Linked DNA regions of Spartinivicinus marinus. The protein of the gene in region 2 interacts with the protein of the main gene of each other region in a pairwise test. Links are inferred from orthologs where the notes say so. Each region holds a gene or a part of one and is shown on either strand. Other genes may lie near its edges.

Region 1 (3,097 bases), 3.8 Mb from region 2 along the record:
ACCAAAACTTGCACCTTATTTGGCGGATAAAGCTCCAACTTATCAGCTAATAGGTAAGTCTGGTCGTTTTGATGTTTATGTGAATAAAGCATTTGGTAGCTAGTGGCCCATGTGCAAAATAAGGTAACAGATTCTTCTCCATTTACCCTCTGGCTGTGTTATTTTTTCTTGACGTAGGCCCGCTATGCCTGCAAAAAAAGCGCCTTACCAGAAAATAAATGGCTTTGAAATCTGTTGCCCAGTTTTACGCATGGATCAGGATCACTAGTTAACAGGCTTAAATTCACTTTCAGTTAAATGAAGAATACTATAACGAATATCGGGCGGTAGTATTCTTTTAGCGGCTAGGCCAATATCATAGAGTGCTTTATCAAAGCATAAAGCACTGCTGTTACCAATTGTAATGACATGTTTATCCTTGAGTGTTCGAATAAGATTACGAAACAATGTTTTGTCAAAAAACTCGGGAGCATTAATACCCTGAACCAGAGAAAGACGCTGGGCAATATTCTGGCACTGGGTTTCTAACATGTGAGCATCAAGTGTCTCACTGCCTGCTTTTAATAGCACACTAATGACCAAATAAAACCGTTCTAGCATCTGGCTAATGGCTTTAGCCAGCAGGCTTAACTGTATAAACTCGACAGTGTTTGGGGCTGAACGTACCAATTTGTCGTTTTCCTGGCTTACCAACTTTAGTTGTTTTAAACAACTAATACTGTTCTCAATTTCTGCTTTCACCTGTTGTTCCGGCCAAATTAAAAACAGCTCAGTCTTTAAATAAGGGTAAAGCGTAACACAGGCTTTTATTAAGTCATCACGAATTTGATAAGGACTATTGATGAAGAAACAACTGACTAAGGATGGAAGGGCAAATAAATGTAAGATGTTATTGCGATAATAGGTCATGACCACCGCATTTTTTTCACTTAACGTGACAACATCACCCAGCGCATCTGTATGCGTGTGAATAAGCTTCATTGACTCCACATATTGTGTCATTGACTGTCTTGTTTGGTCTGGCAAAGTAACTTTTTCACTGTAGGGCAATTGTTTTAACAGCGTTAAGTAAAAGTCGAGTGAAAAGTATAGGGTGTTTTTATCAAGTGCTTGTCTGGGTGTAGAAAGTAGAGCCATTGCTATCAGGTTAACTGGATTGACTGAAGCTGCGGCGTTAATACGTTGGATTAATTGGGTAGCTAACGTATTTGTGGCTGGGTTTAACCATTCAGGTTTGGCTGCTTTTGCTAAAGTATAATCATACCAATTAGGTTGTTGCTCTGTTAAAAAATCACTTAGGAGTAGTGGTGATGAAAAGTTTACTGTCACTTTGCCAAGAGTTCGTTTTAAATTGGCCAGTGTACGAAAAACATCCAGAGGAGACTCTTTTTTCTTAGACTTGCCTCGTAATTCACCTAAATAGGTTTTAACTTCTAGAACATTTTCATAGCCAATATATACAGGAATAAAAACGATGGGTCTTCTATTGTCGCGCAAATAGCTACGAATAGTGAGTGCGAGCATCCCGGTTTTAGGTGTTATACAGCGCCCGGTACGGCTACGTCCACCTTCAATGAAGTACTCAGTTGGAAAGCCTTTAACAAACAATGTATGTAAATATTCGTTAAATACAGCAGTATAAAGTTGATTGCCTTTAAACTGCCGACGAATAAAAAAAGCGCCACTCCTTCGAAGTAAACCACCAATCACTGGCATGTTAAGATTAATACCCGCAGCAATATGCGGTGGTGTTAAGCCCTGCTTAAATAAAACATAGGATAATAATAAGTAGTCAATATGACTGCGGTGACAAGGCACGTAGATTATTTCATGGTCTTTTGCTAGTGCCTTAATCGGTTCTAAATGGTTGACTTCAATACCATGGTAGACTTTGTTCCAAAACCATGTGAGAGTAATATCAAGCAAGCGAATAGCTGCATAACTGAAGTCAGAAGCGATTTCTTTACCATAATATTGAGCCTTGGCTTTGGCTTTTTGGTAATCAACCCCTTTTTCTTTTACTTCATTATTTATAGCATCTATGACTAATGGAGCATGGAGGAGGGAGTTTACCAGGCTATGACGATGTGATAAGTCAGGTCCAACCACTGAGGTGCGTAGTTGTCTGAAATGCACGCGTAAAATTCTGGCGACTTTTCGTTGAGTGCGGCTTTCTCCTAATTCGTTATTAACAATGTCGCGCAGTGACATAGGAGGATTAAAGTGCACTATGGTTTGCCTGCCATGAATAATAATAGTTAACAGCTTTTTAAAGCGGCTGGCTACTTGGAAGTTATAGGCAAATAAAAGTTTGAGGGCTGACAGCTCTTTATCGGGCGAGCGTCCCCAGAAAACGGATACAGGCACAAGTAGTACATCAAGAGCGGCATTATTTTGTACCTGATAGATCAGTTGCTTTAATTGCTCAGGTAAGCTTGCATCTTCTCGTTTAAAAAGAACCCCTTTAAGTTGGGTTAAAAAAAAGTGAGCTGGCTGTTCTGCGGTTAGGTTAGGAAGTAACTCTGATGGCTTTGGCAATTGTGCTCTAATACATTCTTGTTCAACCAGTAAAAAATCAGATAAAGATGAGTTGCGAAATACATAGCAAACAGGTGTATTGGGAGGCAGCTTAAGTTGTTCAGCTGAACCATTATGTACTTCAACTTTAACCCAAAACGAAATTAACTTGCGTAGTACCGCTAATAAAAATTGAGAGCTTCTAATTAATTTTTCCATAATATACTTTTAAAAATGGCTGTTCTATTACTATCTAGCAACATAAGTACAAAGCCATATGCTCAAACTGTAATCTGTAGCCTTCATAACAATTTTTAGGGTAAGCCTGTTGTTTGTCTGACTTTGAATGGCAGTGTAAAGAGAGTGGCTGTTTTTCCTGTTAAATACTTACTATGTTAAACATCCTGCCAAGTAACGGGGCCTTCTCCAAATTCACTAATTTGCCACCACTCATCCTCATTATTTTTTCCTTCCTCCCAAAAGTTGCCATTACAACGAACTTCTACGTTTAATGTTTGGTATGCATCTCGGGCGCAGTCAATGTCTGTTTTCCATGGGGAATCTGAGGAGTTAAACCAAA
Region 2 (6,014 bases):
ACGTTAATCGCTTAACCTTGCCTGTCTGCACATTGGCTTGATATATCTGCGGTGCGCCTCCACGGTTAGAGGTAAACACCAAGTGTTGCCCATCAGGCATCCAACTGGGTTCAGTATCAATTGCAAAGTGTCGTGTTATTTGCCGTAACTGACGAGTGGCAACATCCATAATATAAATATCAGGGTTTCCACCTTTCGATAGTACCATCGCTAGCTTACGACCATCTGGTGACCAGGCTGGCGCACTATTTAATCCTTTAAATGCTGTCATTCGCTGGCGTTTACCTTGATAAATATCCTGAATATAAATACCAGGCCGACCTTTACTGAAATTAACATATGCCACCTTTTTAGCATCAGGTGACCAGGATGGCGAAAGAATAGGCTCTGAAGAATTTAGTATGGTTTTGGCGCCAAACCCATCAGAATCAGCATAGTTCAACTTATATCTAATCTTGTTGGCAGCAGCTCGGGTAGAAGTAACATAGAGAATTTTGGTATCAAATGCACCTGGCTTACCTGTTAGCTTCTCATAAATATCATCACTAATATTGTGGGCGACCTTTCTGTGATTAGAGCTAGAATAACTGTGTTCTAACAACTGCTGCTGTTTAATCACATCATATAAAACAAAGGTCGCCTTATAGCCATTACCTTCTTTTTTAACGTTGCCAATTACTAGGTAATCGACACCTGACTTACGCCAGTCGCTGTACACCACATCTTCTTTCTGTTGTGGCAAGCTCAACATATTGCCAGGAGCAAAAGGCTCAAATAAGCCACTGCGCTTTAAATCAGCACCAATTATTTCAGCCACATCATGGGGAGGCGTATCTCCTCCAAAAGGCACCACTGCAATGGGTACTGCACTGTCATTACCCTTAGTGATTTCAATCGTTAAGCCAGCCCATGCCGCCTGCCCAATACACAATAATACAAGTGCTGTCAAAACAGCTTTTATATGTCGTCCTATCACCCTGCTAAATCCTCCGGATTAAAAACTAGCCTCATACTACGAAAGTCTCTTTCAAAGGTTACAGAATTTACCTGTCGCACTTCAGGAAAACGCTCTGCTTTCTCTACCGCACGAACAGCTGCACGATCAAAGGTGCTATCACCACTGGATTGGGTTACTGTGACATTAATCACTTCACCTGTAGGCACCATCTGAATTTGTAGAATAACCTGCATTCCTCTTCGAGCAGTCGGCGGGCGACTCCAGTAGTTTTGTACTGTTTGAGTTATCACTCCAACAATTGCTGACACTTTCTCAGCTTGAGTCGCAGCAATACGCGCATTTTCTTCCGCCTCCTCTTCCTCAGCTAGCAGAGCCGCAAGTTCTGCTTCTTGGGCTTTTTTAGCTGCTTCTCGTTGTTTACGGAGTTTTTCTTCACGCTCCCGCTTTAACTTGGCTTCCCTATCACGGCGCGCTTTTTCTTCACGCTGTTTCTTTAATTTCTCTTGTCTTAGCTTTTCTTTACGGGCTTGCTCTTCTTTTTGTTTTTTCAGTTTTTCCTGCTTTAATTTAGCTTCACGTACTTTGCGAGCCTGCTCTTCCTTTTGCTTTTTCAGTTTAGCCTGCTGAGCTTTGCGTGCTTTTTCTTGCTGAATACGTTTTTGTTTTTCCGCTTCTGCTTTTCTTTTAGCTGCCTCTTCTTGTGCTTTTTGCTCAGCCAATTTGTCTTTATCTGGTTGTGGACGTGGCTTTTGGGCAGGTGGTTGTTTAGCAACAGCTGGTTTATTAGTAGCTGGTTTTAAGGCAATCAGCTTTGCCTTAATGTGATCAGGATTCGCTTTAACAGGAGGCTGATGCTCCTTCTGCCAGATATTGACCACTGCCAATATTGCAGCGATATGCAGGATTACTGCTATCGTAGCAGGTAAGGTATAACCGTTAGGCAATCTCACAACAATAACTTCTTATTAACCTGTTTGTTCCTGTGGATCGGTAATCAAGCCAACATTGGGTACACCTGCTGCTTGCAAGGCAGCCATTGCCTGAACAACGGTGCCATAGTCAACCTGTTGATCCCCCTTGATTAACACTAAGCGGTTAGGTTTAACCTTCATTATTTTAGAAACCTGTTCCTGTATTTTTTCCAGGGAAACAGCTTGCTCTTGATCCTTACCAATATTGATGTAATACGTGCCATCAGGTTTTACTGAAACAATAATGGCCTCTTCATCTTCTTTAACATCAAGCGGCTTTGCATCAGTATTTGGTAAATCAACATTAACCCCTTGGGTTAACATCGGAGCGGCTACCATAAACACAATCAACAGCACCAACATCACATCAATGTATGGCACCACGTTGATTTCTGACATTGGCTTACGCCGAATACGTTTAGTAGCCATGCTGCTTATCCCTGCTTAATTCGTGTATGCACCTTACGGTGTAAAATACTGGAAAACTCATCAGAAAAGGTATCGTAACTATTTAATAATTGATCAACCTTTGCAGAGTATTTGTTGTAAGCCACTACAGCAGGAATCGCAGCTAATAGCCCCATGGCTGTTGCAACCAATGCTTCTGAAATACCAGGAGCAACCGTCGCTAAGGTTGCTTGAGTTTGATTAGCAAGCCCTCGGAATGAGTTCATAATACCAATAACCGTACCAAATAGACCGATATAAGGACTGATGGAGCCTACCGTAGCAAGAAAGGGTAAATTTTGCTCTAAACGTTCTTGTTCTCTCGCCAAGGCTACTCGCATTGCTCGTTGAGTCCCTTCCATCACCGCATCTGGGTCTGCATTGGAGTCTTGTCTTAACCGGGTAAACTCTTTAAAACCCGCTCGAAATAAATGCTCCATACCATTATCAGGGTCAGGCTCACTGGTGACTTGGCGGAATAATTTACTTAAATCCATCCCCGACCAGAACCGATCTTCAAATGCAATAGCACTCCGCTTGGTATTAGATAATAAAAAACCGCGCTGCAAAATCATTACCCATGACACAATCGATGCCAACAGTAATATCAGCATCACCAGCTGTACAATCCAGCTAGCACCGGCAATTAAGGACCAAATTGACATTTCTGCCACAATACTTACCCTCAAGCTATTTTATGTAAGGTGACACTTATATATTAAGCTGCATTACATCCTGGGCAATACAGCATAAAAGGTGACACAGCCTCAGCAGGCGAAAGGCCGATCATACCACCTCTCTTTTCCCATTTTCGTGAAATTACCTAGAGTAATTGTATTTTTTGTTGCAAACTGGTTGGAATCATTGTTGGTCTCATATTATTAGACGACACACAAGCCACTTTTACTTCAGCCTCACAACACAAAACATTTGTCCGACAATTAACCACTTGTTGTATAAAAATAATAGCTACTTTTGTCAACTTCTTAACTGTTGCTGTCACTTTTAATTCATCATCCAGCCTGGCTGGGCTACGGTAGTTTATTGATGAACTATGGACAACAAACATCACATTTTGTTCGAGAAGCGAATGCTGCTCAATCCCCAAGCTACGCAATAAATCCGTTCTTGCTCGTTCCATATACTTCAAATAGTTTACATAATAAACAATTCCACCTGCATCGGTGTCTTCAAAATATACGCGGCAGCGAATCGCAAAGTTATCCACTCACTGTTTCCTCAAGCAATATAAAAAAACTGGCGCCTAATTATGGTGAAAAAAAACACTTTATAAATTAAGGTTGATAAAATGTCGGATCAAGACTCAGGCACAGATAAACCAAAGTGGAGATAGGCCCGCTCAGTAACAACCCGGCCTCTGGGTGTTCGCATAATAAAACCTTGCTGAATTAAATAAGGCTCTAATACATCTTCAATGGTATCACGCTCTTCGCTGATAGCTGCAGCCAAGCTATCGACACCAACAGGACCACCTGAAAACTTCTCAATCATAGCCAACAGTAGCCGCCTATCCATTTGATCAAACCCTTGATGATCCACGTCTAGCATACTGAGTGCCTGGTCAGCGATTGTCTGGTTAATAACTCCCGAGCCCTTTACTTCGGCAAAATCTCTGACTCGCCTTAATAACCGGTTAGCTATTCGAGGTGTTCCTCTAGAACGTTTAGCAATTTCTACAGCCCCCGCCTCATCTAAAGAAACCCCCAGTATATTTGCTGAACGCTGAACAATCGTAGATAAATGCTCCACTGAGTAAAATTCCAGCCGCTGAACAATACCAAAACGATCTCTCAATGGAGAAGTTAGTAGCCCAGCCCGGGTAGTTGCTCCCACTAAGGTAAAAGGCGGCAGATCCAGCTTAATTGAGCGTGCAGCAGGTCCCTCACCAATCATAATATCCAACTGATAGTCTTCCATCGCGGGGTATAAAACCTCCTCGACCACTGGGCTTAAGCGGTGAATTTCATCAACAAACAGTACATCACCTGCTTCCAAGTTAGTTAACATTGCAGCCAAATCGCCGGCTTTTTCTAACACAGGTCCTGAGGTGGTTTTAATTTGGCCACCCATTTCATATGCCAAAATATTAGCCAGTGTGGTTTTACCTAAACCAGGAGGACCAAATATTAGGGTATGATCCAAGGCTTCGTTACGTCGCTTCGCCGCCTCGATAAAAATAGTCATTTGCTCACGCACAGAAGCCTGACCAATATAGTCAGCCAAACTCTTTGGCCGAATTGCTCGGTCTTGACTTTCCTCTATGGGCGTTGCAGATGCCGCAATTAAGCGATCAGCTTCAATCATTGTTTATAGATCACCTGTTTTATCTACCTAGATCGCCGCGTATTAAGTAGCTTGAAAAGCTTATGAAATAGAGTAACAGTGTATTCTGTAGCTGCGACTGGGATGTCACGTTAGCTCTTGATAGGCCAGGGATAGCACTTCAAGAACGGAGGAAGAATAGCCTGCTATTTCATATCAAACACTAGACTTATTTTCTAGCGCCCTTTGCGACAAGTTCATGTTTCTAGCTACACCATCGCTTTTAACGCCTGGCGAATCAACTCTTCACTGGGTAATTGCTGGTCAGGTAGCGCTTTTATCGCTTTGGTTGCCTGCTGTGGTTTATAGCCTAGCGCGACTAATGCACTGATTGCATCGTCTAAGTGACTTTCGGGACTAGTAATTTGCTGGGTAATATTGACAGTTAAATCTGCATCAATGGGTAGCCAACTGGTTAACTTATCACGCATTTCTACTAATAACCGCTCAGCAGTTTTTTTCCCAACCCCTGGCAACTTCACTAGGCTAGCCACATCATTATCCTGAACCGTTCGTACAAAACTATCAGAGCTCATACCCGACAAAATAGTTAATGCTAGTTTTGGGCCTACTCCATTGACTTTAATAAGCACCCGAAATAACTCTCGTTCTTGCTTGGCAGCAAACCCATATAACTGTTGAGCATCTTCTCTTACCACAAAGTGAGTGTATAGCACGACAGTTTGCCCTGTTTCAGGCAATTGGTAAAAAGTGGTCATGGGCGCATCCACCTCATAAGCGACTCCCTGTACATCAATTAGTAGATGAGGTGGTTGTTTTTCTAATAAAACCCCTTTAATTCGACCAATCATGTCTCAATATTCTCATTCATTGACAGTTGTTGCATGTTTAATTACAAGCATTGTAGCTAGCGAATTCTACGCCGGCGAACGCTTCTGGCTCCGGCAATTTTTATTAGGCTCTGCTGGGTATGGGCATGGCACAAGGCTACGGCCAGCGCATCAGCAGCATCACTGGGTGGGCATCGATTCAAGTGCAACAGTTGCTGTACCATATGCTGCACCTGACTTTTTTCAGCATTGCCTTTACCAACCACTGACTGTTTTATTTGCCGAGCCGAATACTCTGAAACAGGCAGCCCATGATTAACCGCAGCCACAATCGCAGCGCCTCTTGCCTGCCCCAGTTTTAATGCGGAATCGGCATTACGCGCCATAAATACTTGCTCCACCCCCACCTGTTGCGGTGAAAACTGCTCAATAATAGTGGAAATACCCTGAAAAATCTGGGCCAGCCGGTCAGGAAGAGAGTCAACACTGGTGCGAATACAACCA
Region 3 (2,942 bases), 830 kb from region 2 along the record:
TGTAATTAATTTGCTCAGGAGACAATCTGGCATCTTTTAAGGCATTCTCCATTGCTTTGAGTGCTCCGCGGCCATCTTCAGGCGGTGCTGTGACATGAAAGGCATCGGCGCTCATACCAAAGCCTGTCAGCTCTGCATAAATAGTGGCGCCTCGACGCTTAGCATGCTCGTACTCTTCTAGCACCAATACTCCTGCCCCATCACTCAAGACAAAACCATCACGATCTTTATCCCAAGGGCGGCTGGCCTTTTCTGGGTCATCATTGCGAGTCGATAATGCCCTTGCAGCACTAAAGCCTGCCATACCGATAGCAGCTGAAGCTTTTTCAGCTCCTCCAGCCACCATGATATCAGCTTCATCATAAGCAATATTGCGTGCTGCCAACCCTATACAGTGAGTACCTGTGGTACAGGCAGTACTAATGGCATAATTTGGGCCCCGAAGGTTATACATCATGGATAACTGGCCGCTAGCCATATTGACAATCGAGGCTGGAACAAAGAAAGGAGAAATTCGCCTCGGCCCTGATTGATTGAGAATCTGCACATTCTGCTCAATGGTTGAGATTCCTCCTATGCCGGAGCCAATCACCGTACCAATCCGGTCTGCATTGGCATCAGAAACTTCAAAGCCAGCATCTTTTATGGCTTGAATGGCTGCAACCAAACCGTACTGAATAAACATATCCATTTTGCGGGCCTGTTTTGCAGGCATATATTCAGTAATATCCAAGTCCTTGATGGCACCTGTAAACTTTGTCGGCAGGTTTGCTACATCCATAAAATCAATAGTGCTGATGCCACTTTGACCAGCTAGTATTTTTTGCCAGGTAGCTGAAACCGTATTTCCTAATGGAGTCACAAGCCCTAAACCGGTAATCACCACTCGTCTGCGAGACACTAATGCTCTCCCCAAATAAATAGCTAGCTATCAACGAAGAATATAAAGCAGCAATAATAAACGATATTGATGCAGATATTTCTTCCACAATTACAAATCAATTAGTTGTTTAATTAAACGCCGCTTGTTTTACGACAAACGAGCAAAAAAAAATATTAAGGAATTTCTACGGTTTTATGAAACTCCAAACACCACACATTGGGTATACACTGATAATTTTAGCTTGAAACAGGATTCAACGTTTTTTAAACAACACTACCAAAAGACAAGGTCAGCCCCTATGAGGCGTAAATCGCTGAGCAATATTTTATTAAACGCATATCAAAATTGAAACAAGCCTTTGTCGAATCACTATAAATAGCTGTACTGCCAAAAATACAGCGTATAGCACTGTCTTCAAGCTCAACAAAAATAAGCCACAAATAAAAAGCCGTTCAGAATATGAACGGCTTTTTATTTAAACGAACGAGAAGCAAATAAAATTACTGGTGATTAATAACGTAATCAATCGCTTCTTGAACAGTTGTAATTTTTTCTGCTTCTTCGTCAGGAATCTCGGTTTCGAACTCTTCTTCTAAAGCCATGACCAGCTCAACAGTGTCTAGAGAATCAGCGCCAAGATCGTCAACAAAAGATGCGCCATTTGTCACTTCTTCTTCTTTAACGCCCAATTGTTCGCAAACGATTTTTTTGACGCGTTCATCAATGGTACTCATACCTTGTTCTGCTCCTATCTAGTTATGCAGTCTCGCTGCAGAGGTAAGTGTATAAAAACGTGTGTGATGAATGCAAGTTTCACCACCCCCAAAAATTACCGGGTATTCTAGCAGCACTTTTGGGGAGTACAATGGGAATTATCAATTATCCCATGTACATACCCCCATTTACATGGAGAGTCTCGCCCGTAATGTAGCCTGCAGGCTCACTGGCAAGGAATTTAACTGCTGCTGCAATTTCCTCTGGTTGCCCCAACCGAGTTAGCGGAATTTGCCCTAGTAATGTTTCTTTATGCGCTTCTGGCAGCTCACGAGTCATATCCGTATCAATAAAGCCAGGGGCTACTGCATTCACTGTAATATTACGTGCGCCCAGTTCCCTTGCTAATGAACGGGTAAACCCTTCAAGCCCAGCTTTCGCCGCTGCATAGTTAGTTTGCCCTGCATTGCCCATGGAGCCTACCACAGAGCTAACATTAATAATGCGCCCCCAACGGGCTTTTGTCATTGCTCTCAAGCAAGCTTTGCTCACCCGGTACAGAGAAGTAAGATTGGTGTTAATCACTGAATCCCACTCATCTGCCTTCATACGCATTAATATATTGTCACGCGTAATACCCGCATTATTAACGACTACTAACGGGTTACCACCCAGTGTATCAGCAATGTTTTTCAAGCTTTGCTCAACAGAGGCATCGTCACTTACATCTAAAACGAAGCCCTGCCCACCATTACCCAGCTCTTTTAAATAGGCAGTAATAGCCTCAGCACCTTTTTCAGAGGTTGCTGTCCCAGCAACGGTAGCGCCTGCCTCAGCTAACGCTTTAGCAATAGCTTGACCAATACCCCGGCTTGCCCCTGTAACCAGGGCGACTTTTCCAGTTAAATCCATTGTTTCTCTCAGTTATCAAATGAGTTCAACTAACTATTAATTCATTGGCATTTAGCTAACTAAAGTTAGCATTTAGCGCAGCGAGCGCCGCTTCAAGTGCTTCAAACTGCTCCAATGAAGCTACTGTTAAACGACGATTAATGCGCTTATTTAAGCCAGATAACACTTTACCAGGACCACACTCATAAATAGTGTCAACACCCGCATCAGCGATCGCCTGAACAGTATTTACCCATAATACAGGGCTATATAATTGCTTCACTAAATTTTCTCGAAGCTGCTCTATAGTATCTGCTGTTGAAGCAGTCACATTCTGCAACACAGGTATCTTGGGCTGATTTACATCAATTTCGGCTAGTGCTTCAGCTAACTTCTCTGCAGCCGGTTTCATTAACAAACAATGAGAAGGCACACTAACCGGTAAAGGCATGAC

What was found. Proteins that work in one complex are often made in the same cells at the same time.
Region 1: the proteins of ybgC (region 2) and plsB interact in binary tests that used the Escherichia coli proteins (3 or more experiments, as listed by UniProt). The link is inferred for Spartinivicinus marinus from one-to-one orthologs.
Region 3: the proteins of ybgC (region 2) and acpP interact in binary tests that used the Escherichia coli proteins (3 or more experiments, as listed by UniProt). The link is inferred for Spartinivicinus marinus from one-to-one orthologs.

What each region holds. Positions count from the first base shown.
Region 1 is NZ_JAPJZK010000001.1:946,647-949,743, reverse strand. It holds plsB (glycerol-3-phosphate 1-O-acyltransferase PlsB), read right to left. Parts: upstream 2,737-3,097; coding sequence 265-2,736; downstream 1-264. Other genes in the region: OQE68_RS04545 (hypothetical protein), read right to left, coding at 2,913-3,097; OQE68_RS04555 (class I SAM-dependent methyltransferase), read left to right, coding at 1-103. UniProt on the Escherichia coli protein: Catalyzes the transfer of an acyl group from acyl-ACP to glycerol-3-phosphate (G3P) to form lysophosphatidic acid (LPA). This enzyme can utilize either acyl-CoA or acyl-ACP as the fatty acyl donor.
Region 2 is NZ_JAPJZK010000001.1:4,750,048-4,756,061, reverse strand. What follows is about bases 1,903-4,713. They hold ybgC (tol-pal system-associated acyl-CoA thioesterase), read right to left. Parts: upstream 3,605-4,713; coding sequence 3,200-3,604; downstream 1,903-3,199. Other genes in these bases: ruvB (Holliday junction branch migration DNA helicase RuvB), read right to left, coding at 3,694-4,701; tolQ (protein TolQ), read right to left, coding at 2,364-3,041; tolR (protein TolR), read right to left, coding at 1,924-2,358; tolA (cell envelope integrity protein TolA), read right to left, coding at 1,903-1,908. Outside these bases: Tol-Pal system beta propeller repeat protein TolB, read right to left, coding at 1-976; more of tolA, read right to left, coding at 973-1,902; Holliday junction branch migration protein RuvA, read right to left, coding at 4,929-5,531; crossover junction endodeoxyribonuclease RuvC, read right to left, coding at 5,588-6,014.
Region 3 is NZ_JAPJZK010000001.1:5,581,516-5,584,457, reverse strand. It holds acpP (acyl carrier protein), read right to left. Parts: upstream 1,618-2,942; coding sequence 1,384-1,617; downstream 1-1,383. Other genes in the region: fabD (ACP S-malonyltransferase), read right to left, coding at 2,565-2,942; fabG (3-oxoacyl-ACP reductase FabG), read right to left, coding at 1,763-2,509; fabF (beta-ketoacyl-ACP synthase II), read right to left, coding at 1-901. UniProt on the Escherichia coli protein: Carrier of the growing fatty acid chain in fatty acid biosynthesis.